DNA from 3 places in the Pseudomonas sp. MF7453 genome. Region 1 is predicted to be linked to each of the others. Evidence: predicted binding sites of a transcription regulator. Region 1 holds the regulator's gene; each other region holds the start of a gene.

Region 1 (6,880 bases):
AGACTTTCTTGATCGGCTGCATCCGCGTTTTCATCACCGCGGTTTGCAGGTCGGCGGTAACCACGTCGAGGTTCGACACGGCCTTTTGCATGGCTTCGTCGCCGCTGTTCAGGCCCAGGCGCACCAGGCGATTACGCACCAGCACCAGTTCGCCGACCATGTTCATGATGTCGTCCAGGCGTGCGGTATCCACACGCACGGTGGTTTCGGCTTCACTGGCGGGCTTTTCCGCGGCGGCCGGTTTGGCGGCCGGCGCAGGGGCTTTGGCAGCCGCCGGTGCTGCGGTGGCGACCGCTGCGGCGGCAGCCGGGGCCACTTCGGTGAACTTGCCTTTGCCGTGCAACTCGTCCAGCAGGGCTTCGAACTCGTGATCGGAGATCAGCCCGTCGCCTGCCGGCTCTGCCTTGGCGGCCGGGGCGACTGCCGTGGCCGCAACTTCCGGCAGGGCTTCGGCCGCAAAGGTGCCCTTGCCATGCAGTTGGTCGAGCAGCGCTTCGAACTCATCGTCGGTAATGTCGGTGCTGGCATTGGTAGACGACGCTTGCGGCGGCGCCACAGGGGCCACGGCATCGGCGGCGAACTGGCCCTTGCCATGCAACTGGTCGAGCAGGGATTCGAATTCTGCGTCGGTAATGTCTTCGCTGGTCGGCGTCGTGACAGGTGCAGGCGGTGCTTCTGCCTCGGCCTTGACCGCATTGAGCGAGTCCAGCAGTTGTTCGAACTCGCTGTCGGTCACGTCCGGCTCGGCTTCTACCACCGGCTCCGGCGCGGCTTGTGCCACCGGCGCAGCCGCAGCAGGTTCAGCCAGGCGCGCCAGGGCAGCCAGCAGTTCCGGGGTAGCTGCGGTGATCGGTGCACGTTCACGCACTTGGCTGAACATGCCGTTGACCGCATCCAGTGCTTCGAGAATCACGTCCATCAATTCCGAATCAACGTGACGCTCACCCTTGCGCAGGATGTCGAACACGTTCTCGGCGATGTGGCAGCACTCCACCAGCTCATGGAGCTGGAGGAAGCCGGCGCCCCCTTTTACAGTGTGAAAACCGCGAAAAATTGCATTGAGCAGGTTCGCATCATCCGGTCGGCTTTCCAGCTCGACCAGTTGTTCGGACAGTTGCTCTAAAATTTCGCCGGCCTCTACAAGGAAATCCTGAAGGATTTCTTCATCGGCGCCGAAGCTCATGTGGGTGCTCCTTAGAAGCCTAAACTGGATAACAGGTCATCTACGTCATCCTGACCTGACACAACGTCTTCACGTTTATCGGCATGAATCTGCGGACCTTCACCCTTGGCGAGATGTTTTTGTGGATCTTTTTCCGAGAGGATCGCTTCGCGGTCGTGTTCGATGCCGGCAAAACGGTCGACCTGGCCGGCCATCAGCACCAATTTGAGCAAGTTGCTTTCCACTTCGGTGACCAACTGGGTCACGCGCTTGATCACCTGACCGGTGAGGTCCTGGTAATCCTGGGCCAACAGAATGTCGTTGAGGTTGCTGGCCACCGTGCGGTTCTCTTGCTCGCTGCGCGACAGGAAACCGTCGACCCGACGGGCCAACTCACGAAACTCTTCAGCCCCCACTTCACGGCGCATAAAGCGGCCCCAGTCAACGCTCAGGGCCTGGGCTTCGCTGGCCATGCCGTTGACCAGAGGCGTGGCGTTTTCCACCAGGTCCATGGTGCGGTTGGCCGCAGCCTCGGTCAGCCTGACCACATAGGACAGGCGCTCGGTGGCGTCGGTAATCTGGGAAATTTCTTCGGCCTGGGGCATGCGCGGGTCAATCTGGAAATTGACGATCGCACTGTGCAGCTCGCGTGTGAGCTTGCCCACTTCCTGGTACAGGCCGCGGTCACGGGTCTGGTTAAGCTCATGGATCAACTGCACCGCATCGGCGAACTGGCCTTTTTCCAGGCTGTCGACCAACTGGTGAGCATGTTTTTTCAGGGTCGACTCAAAGTCGCCCTGTGACGTTTCGTTATGCTCCATAGCTCCCCCGCGATGGCATTAGCCGTGGATGCGTTCGAAGATTTTCTCGATCTTCTCTTTCAAGGCCAGTGCCGTGAATGGCTTGACCACGTAACCGTTGACCCCGGCCTGGGCGGCTTCGATGATCTGTTCACGCTTGGCTTCGGCGGTCACCATCAGCACAGGCAGGCTGCGCAGTTTTTCATCGGCGCGCACATGGCGCAGCAGGTCGATACCGGTCATACCCGGCATGTTCCAGTCGGTTACCAGAAAGTCGATGCTCCCGCTGTTGAGGATCGGAATCGCCGTCAGGCCGTCATCCGCCTCGACCGTGTTGGTGAACCCAAGGTCACGCAACAGGTTTTTAATGATCCGCCGCATCGTTGAGAAGTCATCAACGATGAGGATTTTCATGTTCTTGTCCAATTCGACCTCCAAGCAGTCTTAAACGCGCCCAGCACCTGGACGCGCCATTTCAATCAACAGGCGTTACACAAAAAGGACTGCCCAGGGCACCACGGTACTCACCCGCAAAACCCTGCGGTTTGGCGGTAGTGTCTGCAGTGTCCCCACACTGCCTGTCAGCGCGCGCGCCACTCTCCCAATCGCCCACGCAAGCGGGCAGCGCACTGGCTATGCAACTGGCTGACACGCGACTCGCTGACCCCCAGGACCTCACCGATTTCCTTGAGGTTCAGCTCTTCGTCGTAGTACAGCGCCAGCACCAGGCGCTCACGCTCGGGCAAGTTGGCAATCGCGTCCGCCAGCGCTTTCTGGAAACGTTCATCTTCCAGATCGCGCGACGGCTCAAGATGTGCACTCGCGCCGTCCTCGTGCAGCCCTTCGTGTTCGCCGTCCTGTAAAAGGTCGTCGAAACTGAACAGGCGGCTGCCCAAGGTATCGTTCAAAATCCCGTAATAATCGTCGAGACTCAATTGGAGTTCGGCCGCAACTTCATGATCTTTAGCGTCACGACCGGTTTTTGCTTCAATTGCACGAATGGCATCACTGACCATGCGGGTATTGCGGTGTACCGAACGCGGCGCCCAATCGCCTTTACGCACCTCGTCGAGCATTGCCCCGCGGATACGAATACCCGCGTACGTCTCGAAACTGGCACCCTTGCTCGCGTCGTATTTGGTCGACACTTCAAGCAGGCCGATCATGCCGGCCTGGATCAAGTCTTCGACCTGCACACTCGCCGGCAGGCGCGCCAACAGGTGATAGGCAATGCGCTTGACCAGAGGCGCATAGCGCTCGATCAATTCGCCCTGGCTGTCACGTGCCGACTTTTTGTAAAGGTTGTAGCCGCTGGATGTCATAGCACCGGTCCCGCACTCGTCTGATGCACCAAACGCTCGACGAAAAACTCCAGATGCCCCCGCGGATTGGCGGGCAACGGCCAGGTATCGACCTTCTGGGCAATGGCCTTGAACGCCAGTGCGCATTTCGAACGAGGGAACGCTTCGTAGACCGCACGCTGCTTTTGCACGGCCTTGCGCACACACTCGTCATAGGGAACTGCGCCGACGTATTGTAAAGCCACATCGAGGAAGCGATCCGTGACCTTGGTCAACTTGGCAAACAGGTTGCGCCCTTCCTGCGGGCTCTGGGCCATGTTGGCCAACACGCGAAAGCGGTTCATGCCGTAGTCGCGGTTAAGCAGTTTGATCAGTGCGTAGGCGTCGGTGATGGAGGTGGGTTCGTCGCACACCACCAGCAGCACTTCCTGCGCTGCGCGCACAAAGCTGACCACTGACTCGCCGATCCCGGCGGCGGTGTCGATCACCAGCACGTCGAGGTTGTCGCCGATGTCACTGAAGGCCTGGATCAGCCCGGCATGTTGCGCAGGGCTCAGATGCACCATGCTCTGGGTGCCCGAGGCCGCCGGCACGATACGAATGCCACCGGGGCCCTGGAGCAGCACATCGCGCAGCTCGCAGCGGCCCTCGATCACATCGGCAAGGGTATGTTTGGGTGTCAGCCCCAGCAGAACGTCCACGTTCGCCAAGCCCAGGTCAGCATCCAGCAGCATGACGCGACGGCCAAGCTCTGCCAGGGCCAGGGACAAATTCACTGACACGTTAGTTTTGCCGACGCCACCTTTGCCGCCGGTCACCGCGATCACCTGTACGGGATGCATGCTGCCCATTTTATTTCTTTACCTTGTCTTGCTTAGACGCAGGCTACATGGCTTGGCCGCTTGAAGCGCTTGCAGACCATCGATGTAGGTACATTTCACGGTGTTCATCCTGCCTCAACCGACCCGTTTTGCCGGGTGGTGGTAAAGGTCGGCGAACATATCGGCCATCGCTTCCTCGCTAGGCTCTTCTTGCATTTGCACACTGACGGCACGGCTGACCAACTGATGACGGCGCGGCAGATGCAGATCATCCGGGATCCGCGGCCCGTCGGTCAGGTAGGCAACCGGTAATTCATGACTGATGGCCAGGCTCAACACTTCGCCCAGGCTCGCGGTTTCGTCGAGCTTGGTGAGAATACAGCCGGCCAGACCGCAGCGTTTGTAACTATGGTACGCGGCGGTAAGAACCTGTTTCTGGCTGGTGGTTGCAAGCACCAGGTAATTTTTCGACTTGATCCCACGCCCGGCCAGGCTTTCGAGCTGCATACGCAGCGCCGGGTCGCTGGCTTGCAGGCCGGCGGTGTCGATCAGCACCACGCGCTTGCGCAACAGCGGGTCGAGGGCATTGGCCAGGGACTGGCCCGGGTCGACGTGGGTCACCGGCACATTGAGGATGCGGCCCAGGGTCTTGAGCTGCTCCTGGGCGCCGATGCGGTAGCTGTCCATGCTCACCAGCGCGATGTTCTGAGCACCGTACTTGAGTACATAGCGTGCGGCCAGTTTGGCCAGGGTGGTGGTCTTGCCCATGCCGGCAGGGCCGACCATGGCGATCACACCGCCCTCTTCCAGGGGTTCGATTTGCGGGGTGGCGATCATGCGCGCCAAGTGCGCCAGCAACATGCGCCAGGCCTGGCGTGGCTCTTCGACTTCGGCGGTCAAGGCCAGCAAATCGCGGGACAACGGGCCGGACAAACCGATGCGTTGCAGGCGGCGCCACAGGTTGGCTTGCTGGGGCTTGCTGCCTTGCAACTGCGTCCAGGCCAACGAACCCAACTGCACTTCCAACAGTTCACGCAGGCCATTGAGTTCAAAGCGCATCGAATCGAACACACGCTGGTCCACAGCAGCGGCCGGGGCTGGCGCAGCTGGACGCGGTGGTTCGACAAACGTTGGCTCTACCAGCGGCTCGGCGGCGGTCAACGGCAGGCCGGCGAACAATTGGCGATTGGTGCTGGCATCGCTGTCGCCACGCATACTCAGTTCAGCCTGGGCCGACACAATGCGCGAGGCGGTCTTGCGCAACTCGTCTTCGAGTTCCATGTTCGGCACGCGCGGGGCCAGCGCCTGGGGGGTGTAATCCAGGGCAGCCGTCAGCTCGACGCCGCCGGCAATCCGACGATTACCGATAATCGCGGCATCGGCGCCCAGCTCATCACGGACCAGTTTCATGGCCTGACGCATATCGGCGGCGAAAAAACGCTTAACTTGCATAACCCACTACCTCAGCCATTGGGCCCAACTGTCGCGACGATAGTCACTTGCTTATTGTCAGGAATTTCCTGGTAAGCCAACACGTGCAAATTCGGTACAGCCAGGCGTCCAAACCGCGACAACATCGCCCGAACCGGGCCAGCCACCAGCAGAATCACCGGGTTGCCCTGCATTTCCTGGCGCTGTGCGGCGTCGATCAACGAACGCTGCAGTTTTTCAGCCATGCTCGGCTCCAGCAAAACACCCTCTTCCTGGCCTTGCCCTGCCTTCTGAATACTATTGAGCAATATTTGTTCCAACCTGGGTTCCAGGGTGATCACAGGCAGCTCGGACTCAATGCCTACAATGCTTTGCACGATGGCGCGCGACAATCCGACGCGCACCGCCGCCACCAGAGCGGCAGTATCTTGACTCTTGGCGGCATTGTTGGCGATGGCCTCGGCAATGCTGCGAATGTCACGCACCGGCACCTGTTCGGCCAACAGCGCTTGCAGCACCTTGAGCAATTGCGACAGTGACAACACGCCCGGCACCAGTTCTTCAGCCAGTTTTGGCGAAGACTTGGCCAGCAAGCCCATCAATTGCTGGACTTCCTCGTGGCCGATCAGCTCGTGGGAGTGTTTATAAAGAATCTGGTTGAGGTGCGTGGCGACCACAGTGCTGGCATCCACCACGGTGTAACCCAGCGATTGCGCCTGACTGCGCTGGCTGACTTCGATCCACACTGCTTCCAGGCCAAAAGCCGGATCTTTGGCGGTAATGCCGTTGAGCGTGCCGAATACCTGCCCGGGGTTGATCGCCAGTTCGCGGTCCGGGTAGATCTCGGCTTCGGCGAGGATCACGCCCATCAGGGTCAGGCGATAGGCGCTGGGGGCCAGGTCGAGGTTGTCGCGGATATGCACGGTGGGCATCAAAAAGCCCAGGTCCTGGGACAGCTTCTTGCGCACGCCCTTGATCCGCGCCAGCAGTTGCCCACCCTGGTTGCGATCTACGAGTGGGATCAGGCGGTAGCCGACTTCCAGACCGATCATGTCGATGGGCGTGACGTCGTCCCAACCCAGTTCTTTGGTTTCCTGGGCGCGGGCCGGGGATGGCAGCAGATCCTGCTGGCGGGCAATCTCTTGCTGGGCCTGGACCTTGACCGCGTTCTGCTTTTTCCAGAACAGGTAAGCCGCGCCGCCGGCCAGGGCCGCCATGCTCAGGAACGAGAAGTGGGGCATACCCGGCACAATGCCCATGATCGCCATGATACCCGCCGCCACGGCCAGGGCCTTGGGCGAAGCGAACATCTGGCGGCTGATCTGCTTGCCCATGTCTTCGGAGCCCGAAGCACGGGTAACCATG
Region 2 (6,880 bases), on a different contig from region 1:
CATCAGCGGTGGTGAGGTTAACGGCCAAGTGCTGCTCAGCTTCGGCAACGATGAATTTGTCTGGTCTGGAGGCAAACTGCACTCATCCGTGCTGATGGGCGCCGGCGACGATACGGCCATGCTTCAGGGGCTGGTGGCTGAACAAGTGGCTGCGGCGCAACTGATAGACGCCGGCGTGGGGATCGACAACCTGACCCTGAACAATACCCAAGTCGATGATCCTGGCCTGTTTGCCAACTGGGAAAGCATCCGCCTGGACAACGGCTCGCACATGACCCTGGGCGGGCCCCTGACCCTCGGCGACAGCGAGACCGGCACTGGCGCCCTGTTCATTGATAGCAGCAGTGCGCTGCTGGTCAACACGGGCGGTATCAGTCCGTTTACCACCGGGCAGTTGGCCAACGTGACCAACAGCGGCACCCTCGACATGGTCACTGGCAGCACCACTGCCAGTGACACCTTGACCATCAACGGCAATTACACCGGCGACGGCGGGCGTCTGGCCCTGCAAACCGTGCTGGGAGCAGACGACTCGGCCAGCGACAAACTGGTGGTCAGCTCCGGCACGCTACAGGGCAACACCACCCTCTTGGTGACTAACCTTGGGGGCGCCGGCGCCGCGACGTTGCAGGACGGCATCCAGGTGGTGCAAGCGCTCAATGGCGCCAGCGGGCCTGGCACAGCCTTCACCTTGGGCAATACCGTAACGGCCGGGGCGTTCGACTACTACCTGTTCAAAGGTGCGGGCACGGCTGGAACCGAGCAGAGTTACTACCTGCGCTCCACGATCCCGGCCACACCGCTGCCCAAACCTGAAGAACCGGCCATGCCATTGCCTGAGCCGGTGCCAGGAACCCCGCCCCTGCCGTCTAACCCCACTGAAAAAGAGGTTCCGATCTATCGTCCCGAGGTGCCGCTGTACGCCGTGTTGTTTCCCGCTGCGCAGCAAATCGTGCAAGGGATGCTTGGCACCTATCACGAGCGCATGGGCGATCAGAGCCGGCAGCAGCACACCGGCGTGATGCCGGCAGGTTGGGGACGGGTCTACGGCAGCAGCAGCCGACAGAGTCTTGCCGGTGCGGTCAACCCTACGTTGGACGGTTCGCTGACAGGGTTCCAGGTCGGCACCGATGTGTTCGCCAGCGAGTTGGGCAACGGCCTGTTGCAGCGCCTCGGGTTCTTCGTCGGTCACAGTCGCCTCAGAGGCGATGTAAAAGGCTTCAATGGCGGCTGGGAAAACAAGGACGCCGGCAAAACCACCTTGCGCGGCGACAGCCTGGGGGTCTATTGGACGCTGATCGGCACTAACCAGGCTTATCTTGACCTGGTGTTGATGGGCACCCGCTTTGATGGCAATAACGAGTCAGCGCGTGGCGTGAAAATGAAAACCCGTGGGCATAACGTCACCGCCTCTGCTGAAGTGGGCTGGCCGTTGGCGCTGAGCGCCCGCTGGATTCTGGAGCCCCAGGCGCAGTTGATAGTCGGCAAAACCAGGCTCGATAGCCAGAACGACGGTATTTCCGACGTTTCCTATGACGCCGACACCAACGTCACGACGCGCCTGGGTGTGCGCCTGCGCGGTGATTACACCGTTAATGGCATGCCGTTGCAGCCTTATGTGCGTGCCAATGTCTGGCATTCCAGCGCCGGGGACAACAGTGTCGTATTCAACGATGTAACGCGTATAGACACCGAACAAAAATCCACCACGATGGACGCCAGCCTCGGGGCCACCCTGCAAGTTGCCCAAGGCATTAGCCTGTACGGTGAAGTCGGCTATGACCGCAACCTGGACAGCAATAGCTTCAACGGCCGCCGGGGGACGCTCGGCGTAAGAATGGAGTTCTGACCCAGAAACCGCTGTAGGAGCGAGCTTGCTCGCGAAAAACTCACAGACGCCGCGTTCATTCAGCCAGCACGCGTTATCGTTGAGATTTTTTGCGAGCAAGCTCGCTCCTACACGGCCATGTAAGACTTTTTCCCAGAGCTTGGATCTGCCACACTGATGCGAATAATTATCAACAGATTTTTTATTTGCCACGGATGGCCTTTGGGAGCCCTATATCCATGTCTGTGCAACAACGCGTCAGCAACGTTTTTTCACCCAGCTCAATGGCGATGGCGATCTGCCTAGCAACCTCACAAGCGGCCCTGGCCGCCGACGCCGAAGCCCCGGCCACCATTGAGCTCGGCGCCACCCAGGTGTCGGGCCAGCAGCTTGGCGCAACCACTGAAGGCAGCGAGTCATACACCACCGGCTCGATGAAGACTGCAACCAAACTGCCGCTGACCCTGCGTGAAACCCCACAAGCTGTCACCGTGATTACGCGCCAGCGCATGGATGACCAGGCCATGACCAGCATCAACGACGTGGTCAACGCAACGCCAGGGTTGTTCCTGAACTACTCCAACGGCCCCGGCCGGCAGGCTTACACCGCACGCGGCTTCAATGTCGACAACCTCATGTATGACGGTATCCCCAGCGGTTACAACGGCGCGTCGGTGGGCGCCCAGCCAAACCTGGCGATGTTCGACCGCGTCGAGGTGGTGCGCGGCGCTACCGGCCTGGTGACCGGCGCGGGCAACCCCTCGGCAGCCATCAACCTGATCCGCAAGCGGCCCCTGGACGAACAGAAAGTCACCCTCACCGGCGCCGCCGGCAGCTGGGATGACTACCGTGGCGAATTCGACGCCTCCAGCCCGCTCAACCCCAGTGGCACCTGGCGCGGTCGCGTCGTCACGTCCTACCGCGACGCCAACAGCTTTATCGACAAGGCCGAGCAGGATCACGGCCTGTTCTACGCCGTCACCGAAGCCGACCTGAGCGAAGACACCACTCTCACCCTCGGCTACTCGAACCAGAAGGACAAGACCAACTACTTCTGGGGGGCTTCGATGGTCGGCCTGGATGGCCATCACCTGGACCTGTCGCGCTCTTACAACCCCGGTACCGACTGGGAAAACAAAGACCAGGAAATCAACACCGTGTTCGCCGAGCTGCGCCAGCGCCTGGCCAATGACTGGAGCCTGCAGGTCAACGCCAATTATTCCGAACAGGACGCATTGTTCTCCGGCTCCTACCAATCGCGCTGGACCAACAAGACCCTCGCCCGCACGGTGTATCAGGCCAGCTATGATGAAAACCAGGCCGGCGTCGACGCCTTTGCCAGCGGCCCGTTCGAGGCGTTCGGGCGTACCCATGAGCTGGTGGTGGGTGCCAGCAAGCGCATCTACGACATGACCACTCACAACTACAGCCCGTATGAGCGAGACTGGCCGATCAATGCCGGCAAACCGAACTTCACCCGCACCAACAACGCCCGCGAAGTCACCACCCAGGACGGCTTCTACCTGACCTCACGCCTGAGCCTGGCCGACCCGTTGAAGCTGATCCTTGGCGGGCGCCTGGATTGGTATGACTACGACAACCGTGATGGCGACGGCGACTACAAGGTTACCCGCAACCTCACCCGCTACGCCGGCTTGATCTACGAACTGAACGACCAGCACTCGGTGTATGTAAGCTACAGCGACATCTTCACGCCACAGAAAGAGAAGAGCACTGCCGGCACCCCGCTCAAGCCCATCGTCGGCAAGAACTATGAAATCGGCCTCAAGGGCGAATACCTGGGGGGCGCGTTGAATGCGAGCGTGGCGCTGTTCCGCGTCGACCAGGAAAACCGCGCCGTGAAGATCGTTGTACCGAACTGCCCACAGGCCTCTTGCAACCAGGCCTCGGGGGAAATCCGCAGCCAGGGCATCGACTTCGAACTGCAAGGTGCCTTGACCGAGAACTGGCAAGTCGGCGGTGGCTACACCTACGCGCGAACCCACACCATCAAGGACCACGCCAACCCGCAGAAGGTCAACAAGCAGTTCGACACCGACACCCCGGAACACCTGTTCAAATTGACCACTCGCTATAACTTGCAGGGCCCGCTGGAAAAACTTCGGGTCGGCGGCAACATCTCCTGGCAGAGCCGCATGTACAACGACATCAAGCTGGCCGATGGCAGCACCTACCGGCTCAAGCAAGGCGGTTACGCAGTCACCGACCTGATGGCCGGCTACCGGGTCAACCAGCACCTGGACCTGCAGCTCAACGCCAACAACATCTTCGATCGTCACTACTACCAGTCCATTTCCGACTCCGTGGAGTATGGCGGCGATTCCTATGGCAGCCCACGCAACATGATGCTGACCGCCAAGTACAGCTTCTGATTCCAGCCTGTACCGTGGGAGGGCCTGCGCCCTTCCACTCAAGTCCCCTTCCCTCCTGCCGATAACCGTTTGCCGGATCTGATCCGGTAAAAAACGCTGCACCTGACTTGCTATCGACCAGTGGCCATCGTGGCACGCCACATGCTTGGTTGCTGGTATCACTACATGGAGTAACCGTGAATGCCCCTTCGCACACGCTTCCTGGAGCACTACCGCAAGGCCGACCGCATCATGCTGGCGTTGATCTGGCTGATGTCCCTGTTCTCCGTGGGGTTGGCGTTCTGGCATGACACCCTGCTCCAGGCGCTGCTCGTCGGTGGTGGCACCGGCGTGGTGCTGACGGCGCTCTACCGTGTCATCGGCGGCACCCGGGTGATGCGTTGCGCACTGGGCGCCGGCTTGATGGTGATGGCGGCGTTGCACATCAACCAGGCACACGGGGTGATCGAATCCCACTTCGGCATTTTCGCGCTGTTGGCGGTGTTGACCTTCTATCGTGACTGGCTACCGATCCTGGTAGCGGCGTTGACCATTGCCGTGCACCACCTGGTGTTCCATGCGTTGCAGCACCAGGGTTTTCCGGTGTTCGTGATGGAGCATCACGGCGGCTGGACGATGATCTTCGTTCACGCGTTTTATGTGGTGATGGAAACGGTCGCCCTGCTGTACCTGGCGGTCCATAGCCAGGCTGAAGCGGTCGAAGGCCAGGAAATGCTTGAGAAGATGCTCGCTGTAACCTCACAGTTCACCGAGCAAAGCGCGCAAGGTGAAGACAAGGTGCGCGTGTCGCTGGCCAAGCGCTTCGACCACTTCCTGCAACAACTGACCCACCTGATCGACGGCGTCGCCCGCGACTCCCACGGCCTTGGCCAACTCGGCCAGGAACTGGCCACCGCCAGTGGCACCCTGGAAAAAGGGGCGCGGCATCAACTGGTGCAGATTGGCGAAATGAACGGCTCCATGCAGCGCATGGAGGACGCCATGGGCCACATTACGGTGCAAGTCGAACAAGCCGTGGAACATGCCGGCCAAGCCAGCCAGCAAATTGTTCGCGGCCAGGAAAGCGTCGGCCGCGCCCAGGATGAAATCAGCCAACTGGCCTCACGCATCAACGGCACTGAATCCACCGTGCAATCTTTGGCCGTACAGGCCGAGCAAATCGGCTCGGTGCTGGAAGTGATCAGCAGCATCGCCAACCAGACCAATTTGCTGGCCCTCAACGCTGCCATCGAAGCCGCGCGCGCCGGCGAGCAGGGCCGCGGGTTTGCCGTAGTCGCCGACGAAGTGCGCAGCCTGGCGCAGCGCACCGCCCTCTCCACCCAGGAAATCAAAACCATCATCGAAGGCTTGCAACAGGGCAGTCGCGAGGCCGTCGAAGCCATGCACGCCAGCCGCGAAGGCGTGGAACGCTGCGTGCAAGACAGCCAATTGGCGGTGCAGATGCTCAAGGCAGTCGGCGAGGACATTACGCATATCGATCAACTCAATAGCCGCATCGTCGCGACCACCCGCGAGCAGACCTCGGCGAATCTGGAGATCGTCGAGCGCTTGCAGTCAGTACAAAACATCGCCCAAAGCACGGCCGACGATGTGGAAACCCTGGCCCGCAGCAGTGAACGCCTGCCGCCGATTGCGGTGCGCCTGGATGCGTTGGGGCGCAGGTTTCATCCTTGAATGCGTCGATACGCTAGACGGGTTGCCTCATTTCATCAGGTTCACTTCTGCGACCCGGATGGGTATGAACCGGCGGTGTGGAGCGCTGCACCTTGATCACATGATCTAATCATCAAAAGCTGTAACGCGCAGTCAGTTTCATATTGCGTGGATCACCGTAGATGTCGTACGGGCTATAGCCCCCATTGGCCACGCTGCTGTAGTACACACGATCGAACAGGTTGTTGACGTTGACCTGCAGGTCCAGTTGCTCACTGGCCTTGTAGCCTGCTACCAAACCAACCACTGTGTACGAGCCCTGCTCGTTTTTCCAGGCCGTGGCGCCGGTCCCTCCCGAGGCGCGAATGCGGCTTTGTTGATAGACATCACCCCCCACGCGCCAGCGTTGCAGTTCACCTGGCAAGGTGTAAATGGTCGAGAGTTTGAACAGTTGCCGCGGCTTCTTGCGGTCGAAGTCTTCCCCCTCGCGTGCAGTGTTGGCGTCGTTGACATACTGGGTCTGGGTGTAGGTGTAGCCGGCGGCCAACTGCCAGTTATCAGTGAGGGCACCCTGGATTTCCATATCGATACCGCGGCTGCGTACCAACCCGGCAGCTTCATAGCAGGCACTGGCTGGGCCTGAGCCGCAGCCTTTGACGTCAGGCAATTCCTGGGCGCGATTCTTCTGGTCCAGCTGGAACACCGCCATGCTGGCGTTCAATGCGCCGTCGAAGTATTCGCCCTTGATGCCCACTTCGTAGTTCTCGCCAACGATAGGCACGATTACGCTCCCATCGACGCCTTTTTCGCTCTGCGGCTTGAAGATATCGGTATAGCTGACATAGACCGAATGATGAAGGTCCAGGTCGTAAACCAGACCGGCATAGCGCGTCAGATTACGGGTGACCTTGTAGTTGCTTTCACTATTTGCGCGGTCTTGGAATTCGTACCAGTCGACACGCCCCCCAAGGATCAGCGACAGCGGTTCGGTCAGTCGCAGCCGGGT
Region 3 (6,880 bases), on a different contig from region 1:
AAGGGGAAACGGAAATCGGCGAACTCCTGGGTATCGGCCATGCGCCCTACCCGGTCGACACTTTTAACCAGCCGGTACTTCTCGATCACCGTGGCGCGGTTGACGTTTTTCGACGGTGAAAAGCGGTCCTTGATGATCTTGAACACGGTGTTGAACCCCGGCAGCGTGAACACGCTCATGACCATACCGCGCACACCGGGGGCCATGATGAACTGATCGTCAGTGGTGGCCAGGTGATTGATCAGTGCGCGGTAGAACTCGGATTTGCCGTGTTTGTAGAAACCGATGGAGGTGTACAGCTCAGCAATGTGCTTGCCCGGCAGGATGCGTTTGAGAAAACCGATGAATTCAGCGGGCACCGGCACGTCGACCATGAAATAGGAACGGGTGAACGAGAAGATGATCGACACGTCGGCTTCGTCGGTGATCAACGCATCGATCTGGATGCCTCGCCCTTCACGGTGCAGCAGCGGAATCACCAACGGCCATTGTTCGTCGCGGGTGTAGATACGCCCTACAAGGTAGGCGCCTTTGTTGCGGTAGAGCACCGAGGAAAACAGCTCGACCTTGAGGTCCGGGTCCTTGCATACCCAATCCGGCAGGTTTTCCCGCAGTTGGGCTTCGAGGCGGCTCAGATCGGCAGGAAGGTCGGCGTAGGGCTCGCTGAAGCTGTAGTCAGAGAAAATCTGCGCCAGCATGTCTGATATTTTACCGGCCGGCGTGTAAACCCGGGTTTGCGCCGCCCGCGCCCGGCGCAGGCTCGGCCGGGTGGTGTGGATGAACATGCAGCCGTCGCTGATCAGGTCATGACTGAACAGGCCGCAGAAGATCGAGTTGTACCAGGTCTCGGACAACTCATCGTCAAAGCGCAGGTCGATCAGGCCGATATAGGCGCTTTTCACCAGCGGCCACAGCTCGATGTCCTGCAACGCGCCGGCGTCGAAACCGGCGCGCAGGCGGGCAGTGACCTCGGCGACTTTCTCTTCATACAGGTTGATGCGCGCCGCCGACGCCGCCTGCCCCTGCTGCCACTGGGCCTTCTCGAACCGTTCGCGGGCACCATCGGTGATCTGGCGAAAGTGCTCACGGTAATCGTCGAAACCGTCGAGGATCATCCGGGCGATAGCGAGGGCGGGCTGCGACATGCGGGAAACCTCGAACGGGTAGCGGGAAGCTCAGAGCTTAGACAGTGAACGCCGGCAGGAGAAGTGGGATTTTTCAGGGGCGGCTGTAGTTAGCGATTGTGTCGGCCTGAGCGCTGGGCAACACTCCCCGCCTGATTGGCGTAGGAGTTTTCCGTGAGACCTGTTGACACCCTCTACTTGCTGGGACTGGCTGCCATCTGGGGCGCGAGTTTCCTGTTTATGCGCATCATCGCGCCGGAAATCGGCACGGTGCCGACCGCATTTTTCCGTGTGTCGATTGCCGCTGCCGGTTTGCTGGTGATCCTGGCAATGATGCGGGTGAGCTGGGATTTCCAGGGCAAGTTCAAGACCGTTTTGCTGTTGGGCGTGATCAACTCCGGGGTTCCGGCAACCATGTATTCGGTGGCGGCGCAGGTATTGCCGGCGGGTTATTCGGCAATTTTCAACGCCACCACACCGCTGATGGGTGTGTTGATTGGCGGGTTGTTTTTCAGCGAGCGTCTGACGCCGTCGAAAATAGCGGGGGTGGCCTTGGGGCTGCTTGGTGTTGCCGTGCTCACCCGCGCGGGGCCGGTGGCATTTGATCTGGAACTGTTAATGGGCGCATTGGCGTGCCTGCTGGCGACCACCTGCTATGGCTTCGCCGGTTTCCTGGCGCGACGCTGGCTGGATCAGCGCGGCGGGTTGGACAGTCGCCTGTCGGCCTTGGGCAGTATGCTGGGTGCAACCTTGTTTTTGCTGCCGTTCTTCGCCTTCAGCGCCCTCACCCATCCGCCGGCGAGTTGGGGCGGCTGGCAGGTGTGGGTGTCGCTGCTGGGATTGGGGCTGGTATGTACGGCGTTCGCCTACATTCTGTACTTCCGCCTGCTGTCATCCATCGGCCCGGTCAAGTCAATGACCGTGACCTTTATGATTCCGCCGTTCGGCGTGCTGTGGGGAGCGTTGCTGCTGGATGAGCCGCTGTCCATGGCTCATCTGTATGGCGGTGTGCTGATTGCCGGGGCCTTGTGGTTGGTGCTGCGCCGGTCCAAATAACTGTAGGAGCGAGCTTGCTCGCGAAAAACCGGAGAGCGCCCTGTTCATTCAGGATGCCCTCGTTATCGTTGACGTTCTTCGCGAGCAAGCTCGCTCCTACAGGGGTGGTTTTTAGTTCTTACGGAACACGAAGACCAAACCGACGATGATCAACGCCATTCCCAGCACGCTCAACAGCGCCAGGCGGTTGCCGAAGATCAGGTAGTCCATCACCGCCGTCACCGCCGGCACCAGATAGAACAAACTGGTGACATTCACCAGGTTGCCCCGTGCAATCAGCCGATACAGCAACAGCGTCGCCAGCACCGACACCACCAAACCCATCCACAGCACCGGCAGGTAAAAGCCTGCACTGTGCTCGAAGTGGAACGGCTGGAACGGCACGAACACGCCGCACAGCAACAGCCCGGCCAGGTATTGCAACGGCAATGTGCCCAAGGGGTTGTCGGTGATGCGCTTTTGCATGATCGAGCCAAACGTCATGCTCGCCAGCGCCAGCAGCCCGAACAGCATCCCCGCCAGGGACATGCCCGCCAGCCCGACGCCCTGGTACACCACCATGATCAACCCGGCCAAGCCTAACCCCAGGCCGAACAGCCGGCGCCAGGAGCGCTGGCGCTCCATCAACACCACGGTGAGGATCGGCTGCACGCCCATGATGGTCGCCATCACCCCGGGGGTGACTTTGAGGTCCAGGGCCAACAGATAGAAAATCTGATAAGCCCCCAACAACACCAGGCCCGTCGCCGCTGCATACAGCAGGGGCTTGCCGGCGCGCGGCAGCTTCAACTTGAGGATTGGCACCAGCATCACCAACCCCATCAGAGCGATGGCAAACCGGATCAGCAGAAAAGCAAAGGGCGAAGCATGGGCCAGGCCCAGCTTGGAGAAGATCGCCCCGCTGCTCCACAGCAAGACAAACACGCTCGTCGAGGCCGCCGCGGCCACGGATTGTTTCGAAAGAACAGACATGAGTTACCACCTGTTATCAGGCAAAAAAGCCGATTCAGTAAGGACTGAATTTCAGTAGGTTTTTTCAGGCAGGCACGGGGCAACAGCGAATCGCTGATCAGCCCGCAATGCCAACACCCGGCGGTGATACGACTGCGTACACCGGCGTGCTACTGACAGGTGGGGGGTAATGACTGATCTGCGCAGGCTGCTTGCCACGGCACGGCACGACCACAGCGTTGACCGCTGAATCGACTACCGCTATGCACTGGGAAGCTGGCATGTGCTGATCTTTTTGAAGGGATAAATAGGCGACGACTATAACCAGCCGCAAACATACTTTGCAATCCTTTCCCCCTTGCCTTGTACGTGGAGGCGTTTTCATGCCCTACAACCTGGCCACTCGCTATAATGCCGCCCGGTTTTTTCGAAGGATTTCACATGATTGCTTTGCCCTGGCTGTACCTCACCCTACTTTCCATTGGCTATGTCGTGGCCTTGATCTACGGCCAACTGGGCGTACTGGCGGCGGTCTCCATTGCACTGCTGCTGGTGGCCGGGTACGCCGTACGCCAGCAACGCAACCCCTGGGCACGCTACCTGGGCCATGGTTTGTTTATCGTGCTGGCTCTGGGGCTGGCGATGCACTGGTTGCCGGGTTTCTATAACGGCCGCGGCATTGCGCCCCAGCGTTTTACTCCGGACTCAGTGCCATTCTCGATGTACCTGAACCAGGACAAGCCCCTGATAGGCTTCTGGCTGTTGCTGGCCTGCCCGTGGATTGTGGCGCGACGCTCATTGCGCCTGTCGATCTGCGTCACCGCCCTGGCCCTGACCCTGGCCGCTATCGCCGTATTGGGTGGTGCCGCACTGATGGGAATGATCAGCTGGGCGCCGAAATGGCCGGACCAGGCATGGCTGTGGGTACTCAATAACCTGCTGCTGGTGACGCTGGTGGAAGAAGCGCTGTTTCGTGGCTATGTTCAGGGCGGCCTGAGCCAACGCTTCAAACACTTGCCCTACGGCGAGAACCTTGCGCTGCTGCTGGCCTCGCTGTTATTCGGCCTGATGCATTTCGGTGCGGGTTGGCAATGGGTGATGCTGGCCAGTATTGCCGGGGTCGGTTACGGCCTGGCGTATCGCTTTGGCGGGCTCGGCGCAGCGATTGCCACGCATTTTGGCTTGAATCTGCTGCACTTCGGCTTGTTCACCTACCCAATGCTGGCCAGCTAAGCCTTTCTTCTGTAGGAGCGAGCTTGCTCGCGAAGCACTTCAACGCTAACGCAGGCATCCTGAATGAACGCGTTGCCCTTGGGTGCTTCGCGAGCAAGCTCGCTCCTACAGGGGTAACGTCTGTCCCAGGATTGTTGCAAAAATAAGTTAAATAAATGCCCCACATGGCCGATACCCCCTGAAAGCCTTGCGGATTGAACAATCATGCGTAATAACCAACCCGTTACCCAGCGCGAACGTACCTTCCCCGCTCAGCAACGGTTGATCTCCACCACAGATGCCAAGGGCGTCATTACCTACTGCAACGACGCGTTTGTCGAAATCAGTGGGTTCACCCGCGACGAACTGATCCGTGCTCCGCACAACCTGGTGCGTCACCCGGATGTGCCCTCGGCGGTGTTCGCGCACATGTGGTCCACGCTCAAACAAGGCTTGCCATGGATGGGCATTGTCAAGAATCGCTGCAAGACCGGTGACCACTACTGGGTTAACGCCTATGTGACACCGGTGTTCGACGGCAACCAGGTGATCGGCTACGAATCGGTGCGCATCAAGCCCACCGCCGAGCAGATCCGCCGGGCCGAGGCGCTTTATCAACGCATCAACCAGGGCAAGTCGGCCATTCCCCAGCGCGACAAATGGCTGCCGGTGCTGCAGGACTGGCTGCCGTTTATCCTGGTCAGCCAACTGAGTTTCATGATCGGCGCCACCCTCACCTCCCAGTGGGGTTTTGCCCTGGCTGCGGCGTTGTCGGTCCCGTTGGGCCTGCTGGGCCTGAGCTGGCAGCAACGCGGCCTCAAGCGCCTGCTGCGCCTGGCCGAGCAGACCACCTCCGACCCGCTGATTGCGCAAATGTACACCGACAGCCGTGGCGCACAAGCGCGCCTGGAAATGTCGATCCTCAGCCAGGAAGCGCGTCTGAAGACCTGCCTGACCCGCTTGCAGGACACTGCCGAGCACCTCAACGATCAGGCGGCACAGTCCAACACCCTGGCGCACAGCAGCTCCAGCGGCCTGGAACGTCAGCGTGTGGAAACCGAACAGGTGGCCACCGCCGTCAACCAGATGGCTGCAACCACCCAGGAAGTCGCCAGCCACGTGCAGCGCACCGCCGACGCCACCCAGGAAGCCAACCGCCTGACCGGTCGCGGCCGCGATATCGCCGGGGAAACCCGCGAGGCGATTCAGCGGCTGTCGGTTGCGGTAGGCGAGACCGGTGTGACGGTTACTCAACTGGCCAAGGACAGCGATGAAATTGGCGGCGTTGTCGATGTAATCAAGGGCATCGCCGACCAGACCAACTTGCTGGCGCTCAACGCCGCTATCGAAGCCGCGCGTGCCGGTGAGATGGGCCGTGGTTTTGCGGTGGTCGCCGATGAAGTGCGCCAACTGGCGCAGCGTACGGCTGAATCCACCGGGCAGATCCATACCCTGATCGCCAAGCTGCAACACACGGCGGCTGCAGCCGTGCAAACCATGGACGCCGGGCACCGCCAGGCTGAAGAAGGTGTGGCGCGGGTGATGGAAGCGGATCAGGCGTTGGTGGGTATCAGTGAGGCGGTGGCCAACATCACCGACATGACCACCCAGATTGCCGCTGCCACCGAAGAGCAAAGCGCCGTGGCCGAGGAGATCAGCCGTAACATCAGCACCATCGCGTTGTTGGCAGACCAGACTTCAGAGCAGGCGATGAACTCGGCGCAGTTGAGTGAAGAGCTGACGCATACGGCGAATACTCAGTACTCGCTGGTGGAGCGTTTTAACCGGTAGAACTTCAGGGGCTCACTTTCTCCAACAAGTGAGTCCCTTGCAGATGGCTATCACTCATCATCTTTTTATCACCAAGCATTCTATAAAACTGTCAATTCTCACAGTTAACCTTTGAACGCCTCCCTCCTTATAGTGTGAACCTGTCAAACAGGAGCACATCGCCATGTCCCGACCTGCCGATTCAAATAGCGCCCTGCATCCCTTCCCAAAAACCATGGGACGTGTGCAGTGGACTGAAAAATCATCGAACAACGAAAGAACATTGGAAGGCTGGGCCCTCCCACTGCACCTATCCGAATACAATAATCAGTATTGGGTCAAGTTAACGCTCCAGTCCCCTGACACTCAACAATCACTGTTACTGAAAATACCTTGCGACTCCATAAGCACATCACCGAACAAATCACTCAAGCAAACCCCGAAAGCCTTCGCCCACGTGTACATTCAAGGTGCAAACAATAACGCACCTGAAACGGAAGAACGTATTAAACCTGTCGGCGACATTGAAGTAACCGTTGACGAAAGCACAGGGAACACAACGCTGAATTTCGAAGGTTCTTTCACTGACACAGCGTCGGAATTATGCGAAATAAAATGCCGCTGTGAGTGGCCTGGAACTACCCTTAACTCACAACGTTCGGTCTTTAAGTGGACAGAAGGACAAACTCAATACAAAACGGAGGGCTGGTTGGCCTACTCCAATTCAAGTAAGGCATGGTATCTGACCGGCGAGGAGGGAGAATGGG

Evidence for each region. Region 1 encodes FliA, which starts transcription of late flagellar genes. Its sites were predicted from a motif close to CTAAAGTTTNNNNNNNNNNNGCCGNTAA; they were not measured.
Region 2: the regulator FliA is predicted to act here: its motif matches at 4,259-4,286, upstream of JFT63_RS26700 (methyl-accepting chemotaxis protein).
Region 3: the regulator FliA is predicted to act here: its motif matches at 4,512-4,539, upstream of JFT63_RS17425 (methyl-accepting chemotaxis protein).

Annotation. Positions count from the first base shown of each region.
Region 1 is NZ_JAEKCN010000001.1:63,287-70,166, reverse strand. Features, by position in the region: gene JFT63_RS00335 (chemotaxis protein CheA) at 1-1,183, opposite strand, end outside; gene JFT63_RS00330 (protein phosphatase CheZ) at 1,195-1,983, opposite strand; gene JFT63_RS00325 (chemotaxis response regulator CheY) at 2,002-2,376, opposite strand; gene fliA (RNA polymerase sigma factor FliA) at 2,544-3,284, opposite strand; gene fleN (flagellar synthesis regulator FleN) at 3,281-4,114, opposite strand; gene flhF (flagellar biosynthesis protein FlhF) at 4,220-5,536, opposite strand; gene flhA (flagellar biosynthesis protein FlhA) at 5,548-6,880, opposite strand, start outside.
Region 2 is NZ_JAEKCN010000024.1:34,336-41,215, forward strand. Features, by position in the region: gene JFT63_RS26690 (autotransporter family protein) at 1-1,849, shown strand, start outside; gene JFT63_RS26695 (TonB-dependent siderophore receptor) at 2,068-4,221, shown strand; gene JFT63_RS26700 (methyl-accepting chemotaxis protein) at 4,402-5,895, shown strand; gene JFT63_RS26705 (TonB-dependent siderophore receptor) at 6,008-6,880, opposite strand, start outside.
Region 3 is NZ_JAEKCN010000010.1:199,730-206,609, reverse strand. Features, by position in the region: gene aceK (bifunctional isocitrate dehydrogenase kinase/phosphatase) at 1-1,145, opposite strand, end outside; gene JFT63_RS17440 (DMT family transporter) at 1,299-2,180, shown strand; gene JFT63_RS17435 (DMT family transporter) at 2,292-3,152, opposite strand; gene JFT63_RS17430 (CPBP family intramembrane glutamic endopeptidase) at 3,573-4,364, shown strand; gene JFT63_RS17425 (methyl-accepting chemotaxis protein) at 4,569-6,134, shown strand; gene JFT63_RS17420 (hypothetical protein) at 6,298-6,880, shown strand, end outside.